4 regions of the Actinoplanes sp. NPDC020271 genome follow, and region 4 is predicted to be linked to each of the others. Evidence: riboswitches for the same ligand, from Rfam matches in the RefSeq annotation. Region 4 holds a riboswitch; each other region holds the start of a gene.
The links. A riboswitch is a leader RNA that binds a small molecule or an ion and turns the genes downstream of it on or off. The one in region 4 is predicted to bind cyclic di-AMP.

Region 1 (4,204 bases), on a different contig from region 4:
GCCCGGCTAGTACCGAATTGAAGGTCGGCGTCGTTGATACCTGACCGTCCATCCGTCGGATTCCCGATCGCGGTATCACTCAGGGCACCATTCATTCCATGCCCGACGTCTCCGGTACGCCGTCAGCCCACCCCACCCACGCCGACGACCACTGGACGGCCTACAACGCCGCGCAGGTCACCCGCGACGTCCGCGCCACCTGCCGTCGCGCGATGGACCTCGCCGGCCCGGGCGCCGGGCGCACCGCCGTCGACCTCGGCTGCGGCGCCGGCCGCGAGACCCGGGCCCTGCTCGAAGCCGGTTGGCGGGTCGCCGCCTACGACAGCGAGCCCGCCATGCTGGCCGGCGTCGACCGTTCCCACCCGTCGCTGACCGCCCACCGGCTCGGCTTTCAGCAGATCACCGAGCTGCCCGAGGCCGACCTGATCTACGCCGGTTACGCCCTGCCGTACCAGGACCGGCCGTCCTTCGATCGGCTGTGGACGCTCATCCGCACGGCTCTGCGTCCCGGCGGTCTCGTGGCAGTGGATCTCTTCGGCGTCCATGACTCGTGGACGGCGAACGGGGAGTGGACGTTCCTGACCGTCGCGGAGGCGTCCGCCCTGGCCGACGGCCTGATCGTCGAGCACTGGGACGAGCAGGACGAGGACGGCCCGGCGTTCAGCGGCCCCAAGCACTGGCACGTCTTCGAGCTGATCGCCCGGCGCCCGCGGTGACCACCGTCAGAGCTTGCGCGCGGTGATCTCGAATCCGGCCGCTTGCAGCCGTGTGACCAGCGCATCCCCGATCCCGGTGGCGGGGGTGAGCACGCCACCCTCGCTCTCCGGCAGCGACGACCGGTCCAGCGCGAGTGCGAGCGCCGACTCGCCGAGCATCACCGAGGTCGCGGCGTACCCCGGGTCGCCCTTGGCCCGCACCCGAGCCGTGTACCGCGCCCCGGACGTCGTCGTCGTGAAGATGTCCATGGTGAAATGCCCGTTCTCACGGTCTTTCCGGCTCGGCCCGTCACCCGGCTTCGGCAGGATGCGGTCCAGCACGAAGCGGGTGGGTGGCAGCGCCAGCCCGGCGAAGAGTGCGCCGAGCCCGAGTTTCGTGCCGAGCGCGATGACCGGCGACAGCGGGGAGGCGCCGACGCTCATCGCTTCGCGATAGGTGAAGTTCCGCCCGTACGCCCATGAGCGCAGCGCGTTGCTCCGCCGCACCACGCGAGTGTTGTAGGACGCCATCACGAACGGTGCGAGCCGCCCTTTGAGCTGCGGGTCCACGTCGGAGCCGGGAATCGTGTCCAGGTCGCTCTGGCGGCCGAGTCTCGGCTCGGCGTGGCGGTCCGGGCTCAGCGAGTACGGACTCCCGGCCACCTTGCGCAGTGCCGGCTTCTCCTTCAGCACGTCGACCTGGTTGCGCATCGAGTCGATGGTGCCGCCGCTGACCCCGCCGCGGAAGCTCGTCACGACCAGCGTGGTGTCGAGCAACTCGCCCGCGCCGTCCGATTCGATCAGTTTGTGGAGGGCGTGCACGCCGATGTCGGACGGAATGGAGTCGAAGCCGCAGGAGTGGACGATCCGCGCACCGGTGCTGCGGGCGAGTTCGTGGTTCTCGTCGATGCTGTCCCGGGCGAACAGGACTTCACCGGTCAGATCCACGTAGTCGGTGCCGGCCGCGGCGCAGGCGTGCGCGAGAACCTTGCCGTACTTCGCATACGGCCCCACCGTGGTGATGACGACGCGGGTGCGTCCGGCCAGGGTGGTCAACGCGTCCGCGTCGGCGGCGTCGGCGACCAGGGTCGGCCAGTCGACGCCGAGCCGGGCCCGGACGGCCTCCAGTTTCTCCGCTGAGCGCCCGGCCAGCGCGATGCGGGTGCCGGTCGGCGCGTGCCCGGCAAGGTATTCCGCCACCAGCACGCCGACGAAGCCGGTCGCACCGTAGACGATCACCTCGAAGTCGCGTGAACGATCGCTCATGGTCGGAGATTGTGCACCGCGGACCACCCCGAAGGAAACTCATCAGTAACAACGGGCGCAATCCCTTACACCGGGCCGGAGTCGCTTGAGCACGCGCGTGGAACTCCAATGAGCAGGCCCTTTTTACCCAGTCGCCGGACCGCCATGCCTGTGGGCACCGGCTTTCCCCCGTCCGCGCGACCACGTGAGTAGCAAGTCACGCCACGCCCGAGAATCTGCGGGAGTTATCCACACAAAGGAAGATCAAAGCGGTTAATTTGGGGAAACAACGTCACCTGTCGCAGCCCGGGCATGGTCAGTCCGGCGAGGCGGTGGCTCCGTCAAGCAGTCCGCACGTGCGGACACCGTGGCCGGAACGCCGAATCCTGCCTGCTGGTCACGGTCAACAACACACAGGCACGGAGCGGGGGACCCACCAGTTCCTCGGCGCGCTCCCACGGGAGTGCGCCTCGGGGTGAAGCTGCGTCAGCAGCCGGGCTCCTCGGCCCGAACCCGACAGCTCACCTCGCAGGCGTGGAGGGAAAACTTCATGCTTCACCTGAACAGTGGGGTTCGCCGTGTCCTGTCCCGGCGAGCCCAGTCCCCGCGCGCCCATGCACCGGCGACGGCCGCCGGGCGCGCTTACTCGACGCCCAAGCACCGCGCTCCGAAGAAGCCGGGCCGCCTGCAGCGCAGCCTCGGCATCACCATCGCCGGTCTGGCCGGAGCGGTCGGCCTGATGGCCGTCGAGGCCTCCCCGGCCAGCGCCGCCCCGGACGTCAACTGGGACGCCGTGGCCCGCTGCGAGTCCGGCGGCAACTGGCGGATCAACACCGGCAACGGCTACTTCGGCGGGCTGCAGTTCAGCCGCTCGACCTGGCGGGCGCACGGCGGCGGGAGGTACGCCTCCACGGCCAACGGAGCCTCCAAGAGCGAGCAGATCGCGGTGGCCGAGCGCGTCCTGCGCACCCAGGGCATCGGCGCCTGGCCGACGTGCGGTCGTCGCGGGCTCACCCGGGCGCGCACGACCACACGGGTCAGCCCATACCGCCTGGCCTCCTACAACACGCCGCTGCGGTCCGCGCACGCCTACACCGTGAAGCGCGGTGACACCCTTTCCGGGATCGCGCGGCGTTACCACGTGCGGGGCGGCTGGAAGGCCCTTTACCGCACCAACGCGGCCCGCCTGAGCAGCCCGAACCGCCTCAGGGTCGGTCAGCGGCTGGCCCTCTAGAGAACTCCGGCTGGTCGAGCACCCGCAGCCACGTCCCGTCGGGCTGCCGGCGGACGACCTGTGCCCTCGCCCCGGCCCCGTCCTTCGGCGGCGTCGCGGTGAGGGCCAGGTCGCCGCTGATCAGAGTGGGCAGCGGAGGCTCGGGCTCGAACCGCGGCATCCTGGGCAGGAGTTCCGCCCAGAGTTTCTCGATCGCCGCCCGGCCGACCGTCCGGCTGCCGGGCGGATAGGCCATCACGGCATCCTCCTCATACAGCAGCGCGAGCCCTTCGGCGTCCTTGGCGTTCGCGCGCTCGACGAAGAGGCGGGTGAGATCTTCCGGCTGCAGTGCCTTCGCTCGTTCGCTCATGCCTCCACCTTCCTCCGCCGCACCCTACAAGTCCAACAGATGGTTCTTCTAGGAACTACAATTTTCATTCATGGATCTGCGGCAACTGGAGTACTTCATCGCGGTCGCCGAGACCGGCAGCTTCACCCGCGCCGCCGAGCGGGTGCACATCACCCAGTCCGGGGTGAGTGCCCAGGTCAAGGCCCTGGAGCACGAACTCGGGGCGGAACTGTTCGTGCGCAGTGGGCGGACCGCCCGGCTGACCGAGGCGGGTGCGGTCGCGCTGCGCCACGCGCGGGAGGCGATCGACTCGACGCTCGACCTGCGGGACGCGATCGACGACGTCAAGGGGCTGATCCGGGGGCGGCTGCGGATCGGCATGGTGATCGGCTGCGAGGTCGCTCCGCTCTTCGACGCGCTCGCCGCGTTCCACGACGCCCACCCCGGCATCGCGCTGGAGCTGACCGAGGCGAACTCGGACCACCTCGTCGCCGGGGTGCGCACGGGCGCGATCGACGTGGCGCTGGCGGGGCTGGCCGGTGAGCCCCCGGAACATCTCGCGTCGCAGGTGATCGTCAGTGAGCCGCTGGTGGCGCTGACGCCACCCGGCGGTGACCTAGCGGGACGCGGCCGGGTGACGATCGCGCAGCTCACGGCGTACCGAATAATTTGTCTTCCGCGTGGCACCGGCATCCGTGACGT
Region 2 (4,204 bases), on a different contig from region 4:
GGTGGCGATCCACAGCGCCAGGCAGAACGGGCAGGTGATCAGCTCCCCGATGCCGTGCTTGACGCTGCTGCCGGAGTCCCGGACCTCCTCGTTGAGCTCGGCGGCACCGGCCGGCTCGGAGTACCGGGTGAACGGGGCACGCAGCGGGCTGGTCACCGAGTCCTTGGCGATCAACCGGCTGAGCTTGTGGGTGGCGATCGAGAGCAGGGCCACGTCGCCGAGGGCCGGCCGTTCCGGGACGGGCCGCCCGGTGACCTTCGCGGCGGCGGTCAGGCTCGCCGCGAGCGCGCCGAACGCGCCCATGGCGGCCAGGTAACCGCCCAGCGGCCGGTGCTCGTGCGGGGCGTAGGCGTGTGCCACCTCGGCGGCCTTGTCCTGCAGGCTGGTCATGGTGGGGGTCCCTTCGAGGATCAGAACGCCTGGGTGACGCGGCCGGGGTCGACCTCGCGACCGGGGAACCGGGCCATGTACTCGGTCTCCAGTTCCGCGGTCCGCCGGAAGTGGTTCTCCAGCGCCGCGTCCGGGCCGTGCCGTAGCGTCTCCAGGCGGGTCCGGTACAGGCTCGCCAGTTCACGGAAGAGGTCGTCGTCGGCCAGTCCCGCCGGGTCGATCCCGGTGTCGAAACCGGTTGTCGGGTGCCCGTCCGTCATCGTGTCCCTCCGCTTCCGGGTCGAGGTTCGTGAGTTGACGCTTGCCCGTGCAGGCGATCACCAAACCCGCCGGTAGTCTCGTGGGCATGAAAGGGCTGTGGACTCCGGCGTGGGTCGCCCGGCACCTCCTGGCGCTGGTGCTGACCGCGGGCTGCCTCGGGCTGGGCTGGTGGCAGTTCAGCCGCGCCACCGGGGGCAACTCGCTCAGCTGGGGCTACATGTTCGAGTGGCCGGTCTTCGCCGGCTTCGTGGTCTTCATCTGGATCCGCGAGATCCAGTTGTTCCGGCGCCGGTCCGAGCCCGGGGCCGAGTCCGCCGAGGAGCCGGTGGCCGAGCCGGTCCGCGATCCGCAGGGCCCGGTCGCGCTGGGCCGTCCGGTGCGGGTCGCGGTCGCGGCGGCCGCCGAGACCACCGGCGCCGACCCTGAGCTCGACGCCTACAACGACTATCTGACGTGGCTCGCCGAGCACCCCGGTGCCCGTCCGGCCGACTACCGCGCCGCCAAGAAGTAGAAGGAGACCCCACCGTGCAGGGCGCCCTCACCCGTTACCGGATCATCGCCTGGATCGTCGGCGTGTTCCTGGTCGTTCTCGTGCTGGTCGGTATGCCGCTGAAGTATCTCGGCGACAACGACACGGTGGTCGCGGTGATCGGCCCGCTGCACGGCTTCCTCTACATGATCTATCTGCTTCTCACCTTCGATCTGTCCCGCCGGGCGCGCTGGCCCTTCAGCCGGATGATCATCGTGATGCTGGCGGGCACCATTCCGTTCTTCTCGTTCTGGGCCGAGCGGAGCGTGACACGCCGTTGGGTGCCGAATACGGAACTCGCCGGGGCACGCTGAAAAAGGCGCTGGAATAACGCTCAGCGCGGGCCGAATGACAGCCGGTTATCGGGATTAAGTTCGCAAGACCGACCATTGCCAAATTTCACCCGCGAAGGACTTGATTTTGTTTTCCACCCCGATAAGTTGATGCGGTTGGTTCGGTCCGCAGCCACAAACCTTCCGGTGGCGCCGACCAACGCCGCCGAATCATGGGTGGCGATCGGCCCAGTCCCCCGGGCCGGCGCCGCCACGAACCGGGGAACCACGATCTCGGGGTGAGTCCGCGCGCATGCGCGCGGTAGGGCCATCTTCCAGCCCGAACCCGTCAGCTAACCCGGTAGGTGGCTAAGAAGCGGAAGAAAGGCCCCTGACCAGTGCCACACCCCCGTACCAGGCTCCGGGCGCTGGTGGTCGCGCTGACCGCATTGGCGATCACCACGTCGGGAGCTACGGCCGCGCACGCGGCCCCGTCCAAGGCCGAGCTGGAGAAGCAGATCACCGCTGCCTCCGACAAGCTCGAGGACGTCACCGAGGCGTACAACAAGAGCAAGATCGACCTGAAGAAGACCCAGGACGAGATCACCAAGCTCAACGCCTCCCTCAAGCCCGCCCAGGCGGCGCTCACCACTGCCACCGCCCGGATGCAGAAGATCGCCACCTCGTCGTACATGACGGGGCGGGTCGGTCCGGCGGAGGTGCTGCTCAGCAGCAACCAGAGCGATCTCCTGGCCCGGATGGGCTACCTCGAGCAGCTCAGCCAGTCGAACCAGCAGGACATCGACAACTTCACGGAGACCACGCAGACCTTCGCCGACAAGCAGGCCGCTCTCAAGACTCAGCAGACCAAACAGAGTGTGCAGTCCCAGGAGCTCGACGCACAGACGAAGAAGATCAAGAAGGATCTCCAGAAGCTGTACGACATGCGCGAGGACCTCTACGGCAGCGCGACCGAGAACACCGGTTCGTACACCGGCGTGATCCCCAAGATCTCCGGTGACGCCGGCGTGGCCGTGACGTTCGCGTTCAACCAGATCGGCAAGCCGTACGGCTTCGGCGACGCCGGTCCGAACTCCTACGACTGCTCGGGCCTGACCATGGCCGCGTGGGCCAAGGCCGGCCACACGCTGCCGCACAGCGCCGCCCAGCAGAAGAACAAGCCGTACGCCCAGTTCTTCACCGACAAGAGCAAGCTCCAGCCCGGTGACCTGGTGTACTACCGCAGCGGCGGACATGTGGCCATCTACGTCGGCGACGGCATGATCATCGACGCGCCGTCGGCCGGGCGGGACGTCCTGCACCGCAGCATCAACATCATGACCCCGGACGGATACGGCCGGGTTCTGTAACACCGCGAACAGGCAGAAGGCCGGCACCCCCCGGGGTGCCGGCCTTCTTCGTCTTTGTCGGTAGCCGACGGTCAGGTCAGGCGGCCTGCAGGCCCTCGGCCCGGGCCAGCTCGCGCAGCCGGCCGAGCGCCTGGATCTCCAGCTGGCGAATCCGCTCCCGGCTGAGCGAGAAGCGCGAGGCCACCTCGGTCAGCGAGTGCTCGCGGCCGTCCTCCAGCCCGTACCGCGCCCGCATGATGCCGGCCGAGCGGTCGTCCAGGTGATTGAGCAGGCCCTCGATGCGCTGGCGCTCCAGTGCGCTCAGCACGATCTCCTCGGGCGACGGGGCGTCGCTGTCGGCGACCAGGTCACCCAGGTTGGTGTCGCCGTCGTCGCCGACGGGGGTGTCCAGCGAGACGGTGTCCTGAGCCCAGCGGGTGAGCTCGTTGACCCGTTCCACGGTCACGCCCAGGGCCGCGGCGATCTGCTCCGGCTCCGGGTCGCCGCCGAGCTCACGGACGAGCTGACGGGTGACGTTGCGCATGCGGTTGACGTCCTCGACCAGGTGCACCGGCAGTCGCACGGTGCGCTCCTGCTGGGCGATGGCCCGGCTGATCGCCTGGCGCACCCACCACGTCGCGTACGTCGAGAACTTGTAACCGCGCTCGTAGTCGAACTTCTCGACCGCGCGGACCAGGCCGGTGTTGCCTTCCTGGATGAGGTCGAGCATCGGCATGCCGGAGCGCACGTAGCGGCGGGCGATGGAGACGACCAGTCGGAGGTTGGCCCGGATGAACAGGTCTTTTGCCTTGCTGCCCTCGGCGACGATCCGCTCGAGTTCTTCCCGGCTGATGCCGCGACGCGCCTCGCCCTGCTCGAGCAGGTGCTCGGCGTAGAGGCCCGCCTCGATCGCCTTCGAGAGTTCGACCTCCCGTGCGGCGTCCAACAGCGGCGTCCGGGAGATCTCGTGCAGGTAGACTCCGACGAGGTCGCGTTCCTCGGCGACCTGGTCGGTACGCATCACGGTGTTCTTCTCCACGTTGCCCACGGTCCCCTCATTGCCGTCACTAACCCTGTTACGGGCATTACCTGCGTCCATCAGCCCTCTCCCGTAACGTCCGCAGCTCGTGCATTGCGGTTGCTGACATCTACACAACAAATGGCTGCCTGCGCTGATTCCGGCCGGCTGATCGAAAGTGTCACGAATGCCTGGGTCTTACCTGAGAGCCCAGTGCGCGGAAGCTGAGCGCGAACTCTCTGCGACCGTCTTGCGGATAGACGGATACCCTTCCCGCGCCTCATAACACCATCGGCCTCTCATCGTCCACAGCGACGGGCATCACCTGGACGCCGCGACGCTCGTCACCGTGGTGCCTGGACACCCGGTATTACGGGTTGTTCGC
Region 3 (4,204 bases), on a different contig from region 4:
CCCGAGTAAGATCACCTACCGTGAGCCGGCTGATACTCGATGACATCACCGGCGTCGATGAACGCGGCATCGCGGCAGGCGACGCCGTCGCCGAGTGGGAAGAGCCCGCCGGTCGCGCCGCCTGGGCCGCCGAGGACTGGCAGCCCGAGCCCGAGATCGTGGCGTATGCCCAGCTCGGCGCGTGGGAGGCGGTCCTCGCCCGGATCGGCCGGCACGCCCAGCTCGGTGTTCGTCGCGACGCCGGCCGCCCCGCCTGGCACGGACTGAGCAAGTCCCCGGGCGACATGAACCGCGGCATGGTCGGCGCCACCCTGCTGACCGCGGGCCGCCTCGCCGACGTCACCGCCGTGACCCGCCAGGAGGACTTCACCGGCATCCACGTGCAGGGCGCGCAGCGCGTCCAGCAGCTCGTCGTCCCGCGGATCGTCGAGCACCCGCCGGGCGAGGAGCTGGAGCCGGCCGAGGCCCGTTTCGCGATCGGCGCCCCGGCCGCGCAGGCTCCGGCCGCCCCGCTGGACCTGCCCGAGGAGCTGACCGAGGCGTTGCTGCGACGGCTGCGCCGCCGGCCGGTCGACGTCACCCGGATCGCGGTCGGCCTGCGCGTCGCCGAGACCTGGCAGCTCGCCGACGGCGTCCAGCTGCCGATCGTCTACGACGTCGCGCCGGGTAGGACTCAGGGGTACGTCGTCGACGAGTCCACCGGCACGGCCCTGACCAGCCTGCAGGCCTGCCGCAACCACCACCTGGCCGGCACGCTCGCGTGGTGCGCGCACTGCCTGCTCCCCACCTGCCCGGCCTGCCCCGAGGCGGTCCGCCCGTGCCGGCTCTGCCAGGGTGCCACCTGCGGCGACTGCGTCGTCACCGAGGACGGCCGCTGCCGCGCCTGCGCCACCCTGACCAAGGTCGGCGTGTTCGCCCGCGCGAAGTACGGGGTGGGCGCCGGCGGCTCGGCCTGGCACGGCGAGTCCCCGAACGTCCAGGTCACCATCCGTCAGCAGCGCAACTGGTGGACCCTGGAACGCTGGGACCGGTCCGGCCGGGTCACCATCCCGCTCGACCCGGGGGTCGTGCAGTACCTGCGGTGACCCGGCCGCCCGCGGCTACAGCCTGATGCGCTGACCGGGGTGGATCAGGCTCGGCGAGTGCAGCACGCCCTTGTTCAGCTTGTAGAGCGTGCGCCAGCCACCGGCCACGTGGTGCCGCTTGGCGATGGTGGCCAGGGTGTCGCCGGACCTGACCACGTACGTCTTGCCGTTGCTCTTGACCGTGGTCTTCTTCGTGGTCTTCTTCTTCGTGGTCTTCGGCTTCGACTTGGCCGGGGACTTCACGCCGGCCTTCTTGCCGCAGACCGGCCACGGGCTCAGGCCACGCTTGGCGTACAGCTTCTCGGCGATCCTGATCTGCTCCGACTTGCTGGCCCTGTTCGCGGTCGACGCGTACTTGCCGCCGCCGTTGGCGATCCACGTGCTGCGGTTGAACTGCAGGCCGCCGTAATACCCGTTGCCGGTGTTGATGTGCCAGTTGCCGCCGGACTCGCACTGCGCGACCCGGTCCCAGTTCACACTGGAAGCGCTGGCCGGGGCGGCCGTGGCGAGCAGCATGCCGCTCGCGGTCATCAGGCCGAGGGCAGCAAGGCGCGTTCGTCTACCGATCCGAGACATGGGGTTTCTCCTCCACGCCTACGAGGTGAGCTGTCGGGTTCGGGCAGAGTGGCCCGGCCGCGTCACATGCGGCTTCACCCCGAGGCCCGGTCGCGTGGTCCGACCAGGGCCGAGGCGCGAGTTCCTTTCATCGCGCCGGAAAGTGGGTCCCCCGCTCCCGCCTGAGTTTCTTGTGCGGATCGGCGGCGGGATTCGGCGGACCGTCCACAGTGCCCGCGATTTCGCGGGACGACCGACGGTAACCACAGCGAAGGGCCGGCGACCAAATTTTTCGCCCTGAATAGTGACTCTCTTCACGGTATTGCGACGATTTGATCTTGTTCGTGCCGGATAAAGTCCCGAAAACGGTGCGATTTACCGCGAACGACGGAAAGAGCGGAACCGCGGGCGGTAATCGTTCGTCGAATGGCTCATGGTGGAATCCCGACAACGCCCGGCCGCGCTCCTCACTGTGATCTCCGCCCTTGCGCTTTCCGCTTGTGGTGGCATTTCTTCCGGTACGGCGGAGAAGTCCGCCGAGCCCCTTCGCGCGGCTGAGGCGAAACTGCCGCCGGACTACTCCTACGTGCTGACGTCCAGCTGCGGCGAGCGGGCGCTGCTCGGCACCTACGAGATCGTCGTCGTCCAGGGCCGGGTGGTGTCCGGCACGCGGATCGACGCTCCGGAGATCCTGGCCGTGCCGCCCGAGTACCCGGCCGTCGCCGAGTTGCTCGACAGCGCGCTCGGCGCCGGAGCCGACGCTCACGTCGAGTTCGAGGCGGACGCCGCCGGGCTGCCCGCGCGGCTCACGATCGACCCGGACCCGAACGGGATCGACGACGAGGAGTGCTACCGGTTCAGCGGGATCACCCCGGGCACCCGGGTACCCGGGCGGCCGTCCCCAGGGTGAGTCCCGGGTTCGAACGGCCCGACCGGCGAGCCAGAATTTTCGTCATGCGAACCTTTGACGTAGTGGTGATCGGCGCCGGACCCGGCGGCGAGGTGGCGGCCGGACGGCTGGCCGAGGCCGGGCTCGACGTGGCGATCGTGGAGGCCGACAAGGTCGGCGGCGAGTGCTCGTTCTACGCGTGCATGCCGTCGAAGGCGCTGCTGCGTCCCGGCGAACTGCTCGCCGAGGCCCGCAGGACGGCCGGGGTGAGCGCCGCGGTCACCGGCGACCTGGACGTGGCGGCCGTGCTGCGCCGCCGCGACGAGCTGATCGGTCACCTCGACGACGCCGGCCAGGTGCCGTGGCTGACCGAGCGCGGGGTCACCCTGGTCCGCGGCTGGGGGCGGCTCGCCGGCGAGAAGCGGGTCGCGGTCGGCGACGAGATCCTCGACGCTCGGCGCGCGGTCATCCTGGCCGGTGGCACCCGGGCCGCGCGGCCCGCGATCGACGGGCTGGCCGAGGCGAAGCCGTGGACGAACCGGCAGGCCGTCACCACGCCGGCCGTGCCCGAGTCGCTGATCATCATCGGCGGCGGGGTCGTCGGCGTGGAGATGAGTCAGGCGTTCACCTCGCTCGGGGCCCGGGTGACGCTGATCCCGGGGGAGCGGGGGCTGCTGCCCCGCGAGGAGCGGTTCGCCGGGGAGCAGGTGGCCGCGTCCCTGGCCGAGCAGGGGGTGGACATCCGGGCCGCGGGGCGGGCCACGGCCGTACGCCGGGATCCGGAAGCCGGAGTGACGGTGACCTTGAGCGACGGGACCAGCGTGACCGGCGCGGAGATCCTGGTCGCCGCCGGCCGCGAGCCGCAGGCGGCCGGCCTGGGCCTGGCCGGGCTGGGGATCGACGAGACCGGTTACGTCAAGGTCGACGAGAACATGCGCGTGCCCGGGCTCGACTGGCTCTACGTGGTCGGCGACCTGAACGGGAAGGCGCTGTTCACGCACATGGCCAAGTACCAGGCGGCGATCGCCTCCGGGGACGTCCTCGGCCGCGGCATGGCCGCCGAGCACCTCGGGGACGGCCCCGGCGCGCCCCGGGTGATCTTCACCGAACCGCAGGTCGCCGCGGTCGGGCACACCACCGTGACCGCCGCCGCGGCCGGGCTGGCCGTCCGGGTCGTCGACGTGCCGACCGACGGCAACGCCGGAGGCGCGTTCACCGGCGGCCCGCGCGGCACCGCCCGATTCCTCGTCGACACCGACCGTGACGTGCTCGTCGGCGTCACCCTGACCGGCGCCGGCGTCGCCGACTTCCTGCAGGCCGCGACGATCGCCGTGGTCGGCGAGGTGCCGATCAGCCGCCTGCGGCACGCGATCCCGGCCTTTCCCACCCGCAGCGAGATCTGGCTCCACCTCTTCGACGCCCTCGGGATCTGACCGTGGAATATCAACTGGAACTGATCGCCGTGCCGGTGACCGACATCGACCGGGCCAAGAAGTTCTACAACCAGCTCGGCTGGCGGGAGGACCTCGACTACGTGTGCGGCGACGACTACCGCGTCGTGCAGTTCACCCCGCCCGGGTCGCACTGCTCGATCGCGTTCGGCGTCGGGATCGGCACCGCCGCGCCCGGCACCGTGGAGAACGTCCACCTCATCGTGCGCGACATCGAGGAGGCC
Region 4 (4,204 bases):
AGTGCCGGACCGTGACTGTAGGTCCCGATGATCTTTCCGTACCAGGCGCCTTCGGTCTGGCCGTCGTTGCCGATGCCACCGGTCACCCGGGCCAGCGGCGCGGCGTGTGCGCCCAGGTGGGTGCGGCCGCCGTGGTTCTCGAAGCCGGTCAGCGGGGGCAGGCCGAGCCGCGGGTCGATGTCGCCGCGCAGTTCGCCGACCGCCCGGGTCTCGCCCCGGTCGGAGTGGATGTCGAGCAGCCCGAGGCCGGCACATTTCGTCCCCTTGGCGAAGAACGAATGACCGAACAGCTGGTAACCGGCGCAGATGGCCAGAACTGACGCGCCCTGGGCGACGGCCCGGTGCAGCCCGCCGTCGGTGATCAGCCGTTGGGCCGCGAGTGCCTGCGGCCCGTCCTCACCGCCGCCGATGAGGTAGATGTCGGCGGTGGTCGGCATCTGCATGTCCGAGCGGACCTCGTAGGTCTCCACCGGGATGCCGCGTGCGGCCGCCCGGTGGGCCAGGATCAGCATGTTGCCCCGGTCGCCGTAGGTCGACAGCAGATCGGGGTAGATCCAGACGATCCGCAGTGTGCTGTCGTTCATGAAAAGAGAACTCCGTCTTCCCAGTAGCGGACCGGCTCAGTTGACGCGGTCCAGTACCGCTCGGATGTCCTGGAACGCCGTGTAGTTGGCGATCACCTCGAGGCGGCCCGGCGGCACCTGTGCCAGAGCCTCGTCGAAGGTGTGTACGTGCTGGAACGGCACCTGGTTCACCTGGAGGCGGACGGCCAGGTCGTACGCCCGGTCGCCGGTGATCAGAACCGGACGGTCCCGCAGCGGGGAGAAGTCGACGTCCCACAGCCAGGACGTGTCGAGCCCGTCGGGGTCCCGCGCGTTGATGGAGAGCAGGGTCGGCGCCTGGTCGGCCATGTCGAAGGCCTCCAGCCAGCTCGCCGGGTTCTTCGCGAGCAGCAGGCGGATGTTGCGCCCGTCGCGGTCGACCTGCGCGTAGCGCCCGGCGATCGAGGTCACCCGGGAGAGCCGGGGGAGCGCCTCGATCGGACGAACCCCGAACTCGCCGGCGACCGCGAGCGCGGTGGCCGCGTTGCCCAGGTTGACCTTGCCGGGGAGCTGCAGCTTGACCAGGTGCCAGTCGCCGCGCGGGTCGATGACCCCGTCCTCCTCCACCACCCACTGCGGGGCGGGGCGGCGCAGCGGGCAGCCGGTGCACCACCAGTCACCGTTGGCCCGCTCGATGGGGTGGCCGCTCTCCGGGCAGACGGCCGAGTCGTCCTGCCAGCGCTGGCCGGCGCTGAACCACGTGGTCTGCGGGCTGCCGGCGGCGGCCCAGACGACCAGCGGGTCGTCGGCGTTGGCGACCACGCGGATCTCGGGGTGGCCAGCGAGCGCGGTCTTCCACAACTGCGCCATCATCGCCACCTCCTTGGCCCGGTCGAGCTGGTCACGGGAGAGGTTGAGCAGCGCCACCACCCGGGGGCGGGTGGCCTCGATCACCTGGGCCAGGTAGTGCTCGTCGGTCTCCAGCACCGCGAACGGGGTGTGCCCCTCCTTGGCCAGCGCCGAGGTGTGCCCGGTGGGCATGTTCGCACCGTAGGAGTTGGTGGCGACCCGGCCGAGCACGCCGACCGCGGCCGCGGTCAGCCGGGTGGTGGTGGTCTTGCCGTTGGTGCCGGACACCAGCGCGACGGCACGGCCGGACGCCAGGTGGGCCAGCAGGTCCGGATCGATCTTGAGGCCGATCCAGCCGCCGATCACCGAACCGTCGCCGCGTCCCGCGGCCCTGGAGAGCGCGGCCGCAGTCTTCGACGCGGTGGTCGCGACTATGGCCCGCAGGGGCATCTTCCCGTCCGTCACGCCAGCGAGGGTACCGGACCGGAGGGTTACGTCGAGTTGCCGGAAGGGCTGGATCACCGGACCGGTCCGGCTGGGCCCATCGGGGGACCCCCGTCGTGTCACTGACCGGCGAACGGCTGTCACGAAGGGGTTACCACCTGAGTTTTTCTGTGTTCTGGTTCACTCTCGACCATCGCTATTGCGTAATCGAGTGACCACGGAGCGCCATGGCATTTGTCTCGCGGAGGTAACAAACTGGACAGCAGCCAGTGTGCCAACTACGGAGAGTCACTGCTTCGCACCTGACGATCAAGGAAATTTTCAGGTACCAAAGATTCGCCGGCAGCACCCGCTCGCCGGTCGCGCCCACGGTTCACGCCGAGCCCTGCCCCGGACCGGTGGACGCGACCAGTGCACGACCAGAAAAGCTGACAAGGCATTCGGGGGCAGGGACGGGGAACCCAGATTTCGGTCCACCCGCGTCGCCCCACCCGGCGGCGCATCAGGAACGGACCTCGGGGTGAAGCCACCACGGTGGCCGGGCAAGCCTTCCCGCCCGAACCCGACAGCTAACCTCGCAGGCGTGCCGGAGGGAATTCCTGACCGTGCACCAGCACAGTTCGGGCCGCCACCGCGCGGCTCGCAATCGGCGTATGACCGGCGTCACCACCGCGACCCTCTCGCTGGGTCTCTGCCTCTGCGCCGGCCAGCTCATGACCTCGACGGCCGCCCAGGCCGCGACCACGACGACCCCGGTCTCATCCGCGGCGACCACGGTCAAGGCCGCCGCGAAGGTGAAGCCCACCCTGACCACGCGGGTCAGCTACCGGACCATCTCGTACGGCGCCAAGACCAAGATCACGGCCAAGGTCGTCAACCCGAAGACCGGCAAGGCCGCCCGGGGCACCGTCCGGCTGCAGGGCTACGTCAACGGCAAGTGGGTCCTGCTGGCCAAGAGGACCGTTCCCGCCAACGGCACCGTCGGCTTCACCATCTCGCCGAAGTCGACCATGTGGGTGCGGACGCTCTTCACCGGCACCGGGTACACCTCGGTGTCGCACCAGTCGAAGATCTACGTGAAGTCCGGTGGCGCCAAGATCCTGGCCGAGGCCAAGAAGCACACCGGCGCGCTGTACAAGTTCGCCGCGGCCGGTCCCACCCGCTTCGACTGCTCCGGCTTCACGCAGTACGTCTACAAGAAGGCGGCCGGGAAGAACCTGCCGCACAAGGCGGACGGCCAGCAGAAGTACGGCAAGGCCGTGAGCAAGTCGAACAAGCAGGTCGGTGACCTGATCATCTTCCGGTCCGGGTCGTACGGCTACCACGCCGGCATCTACGCCGGCGGCGGTTACATGTACGACTCGCCGCACACCGGCGCCCGGGTCGGCAAGCACAAGATCTACGGCAGCAACTACGTCGTGCGTCGCCTGGTCGCCTGATCCGCGACAGCACTCAGTAAGTAAGGCAACACCGCCAGTGGGGCGCGACCCGATCCGGGCCGCGCCCCACCGGCGTTCCCCGCTGCTTCCCGAAGATCAACTTCAAGATCTTCATGTCCTGCGTCCGCTGTGGCCAGGGTCCGCCGCTCCCGCGGGGACCCTTGCGGCTTTCGCAGGGCCGTAGCCGGCCCTGAACGCGAAACCCACAAGGGCGATCTCCGTGGGTGGTCCCGGTCAGGGCACCGGACCCGTCCACCCGCCCGAGCCGCCGGCGGGGTCCCCGCCGCCGGAGCCCGCGACCGGGCTGATGCTCACGGCAGTAGCGCGCCCAGCCGGGGGGCTGGGGCCGGCGCCGGGAGGCTGGGGGCCGGGGGCGCCGAAGCCGGCGCCGGGAGGCTGGGGGCCGGGGGCGCCGGGGCCGGGGCCGGGAGGCTGGGGGCCGGGGCCGGGGGCCGCGACTCCCGGATGGCAGCGGCCTCGCGTGGAGTGGGTGCGTGTGGAGAGTGGCGACTCTCCACACGAGGCGCCACTTTCCTCCCTCGCCGCCCTCCACTTTCCTCCCCGCGCGGCGGACGGCCGCGCCGCCGGGGCCTTTTTGAGCGGTTTTGAGGTGGACTTATCGACCCTCGTGCGTCCGATGTCGGAAACCGGACCTGGTGGATCATGCTGAACCCCTCCACTTCGACCCACCCCCTGTGAACTGGGATTACGTCCGCGAAAACAGTTCGCGAGCAGCCGCTTTCGGGTTGCAGGTGGAGGGAAGTGGAGTAGAGTGGGGCGCAGTGGCAGGACCGAGGAACAACGACCGAGAGCCTGCCGGCCCGAGTTGACAGTCGGCCCGTTTCCTCCGCGAAGGAAGCGAAGGACCGGTTGTCCCGGCAAGGGGGTGGGGGCCGATGTTCCTCGGCACGCACACCCCTCGGCTGGACG

Region 1: linked by a shared signal. The riboswitch ahead of ACH442_RS27735 (transglycosylase family protein) and the one ahead of ACH442_RS01760 (C40 family peptidase) in region 4 are both predicted to bind cyclic di-AMP.
Region 2: linked by a shared signal. The riboswitch ahead of ACH442_RS10920 (NlpC/P60 family protein) and the one ahead of ACH442_RS01760 (C40 family peptidase) in region 4 are both predicted to bind cyclic di-AMP.
Region 3: linked by a shared signal. The riboswitch ahead of ACH442_RS39855 (transglycosylase family protein) and the one ahead of ACH442_RS01760 (C40 family peptidase) in region 4 are both predicted to bind cyclic di-AMP.

Annotation. Positions count from the first base shown of each region.
Region 1 is NZ_JBIRWQ010000014.1:20,113-24,316, reverse strand. It holds gene ACH442_RS27745 (class I SAM-dependent methyltransferase) at 99-716, shown strand; gene ACH442_RS27740 (saccharopine dehydrogenase family protein) at 723-1,961, opposite strand; cyclic di-AMP (ydaO/yuaA leader) riboswitch at 2,308-2,489, shown strand; gene ACH442_RS27735 (transglycosylase family protein) at 2,491-3,174, shown strand; gene ACH442_RS27730 (YybH family protein) at 3,146-3,502, opposite strand; gene ACH442_RS27725 (LysR family transcriptional regulator) at 3,594-4,204, shown strand, end outside.
Region 2 is NZ_JBIRWQ010000004.1:147,628-151,831, forward strand. It holds gene ACH442_RS10900 (DUF1360 domain-containing protein) at 1-390, opposite strand, end outside; gene ACH442_RS10905 (DUF6158 family protein) at 411-650, opposite strand; gene ACH442_RS10910 (hypothetical protein) at 737-1,162, shown strand; gene ACH442_RS10915 (DUF3817 domain-containing protein) at 1,177-1,494, shown strand; cyclic di-AMP (ydaO/yuaA leader) riboswitch at 1,667-1,836, shown strand; gene ACH442_RS10920 (NlpC/P60 family protein) at 1,851-2,822, shown strand; gene ACH442_RS10925 (RNA polymerase sigma factor RpoD/SigA) at 2,899-3,900, opposite strand.
Region 3 is NZ_JBIRWQ010000029.1:58,693-62,896, forward strand. It holds gene ACH442_RS39850 (hypothetical protein) at 21-1,085, shown strand; gene ACH442_RS39855 (transglycosylase family protein) at 1,101-1,616, opposite strand; cyclic di-AMP (ydaO/yuaA leader) riboswitch at 1,662-1,869, opposite strand; gene ACH442_RS39860 (DUF6174 domain-containing protein) at 2,113-2,550, shown strand; gene ACH442_RS39865 (dihydrolipoyl dehydrogenase family protein) at 2,595-3,962, shown strand; gene ACH442_RS39870 (VOC family protein) at 3,965-4,204, shown strand, end outside.
Region 4 is NZ_JBIRWQ010000001.1:402,316-406,519, reverse strand. It holds gene ACH442_RS01770 (type 1 glutamine amidotransferase) at 1-584, opposite strand, end outside; gene ACH442_RS01765 (MurT ligase domain-containing protein) at 621-1,841, opposite strand; cyclic di-AMP (ydaO/yuaA leader) riboswitch at 2,260-2,434, shown strand; gene ACH442_RS01760 (C40 family peptidase) at 2,489-3,274, shown strand; gene mraZ (division/cell wall cluster transcriptional repressor MraZ) at 4,171-4,204, shown strand, end outside.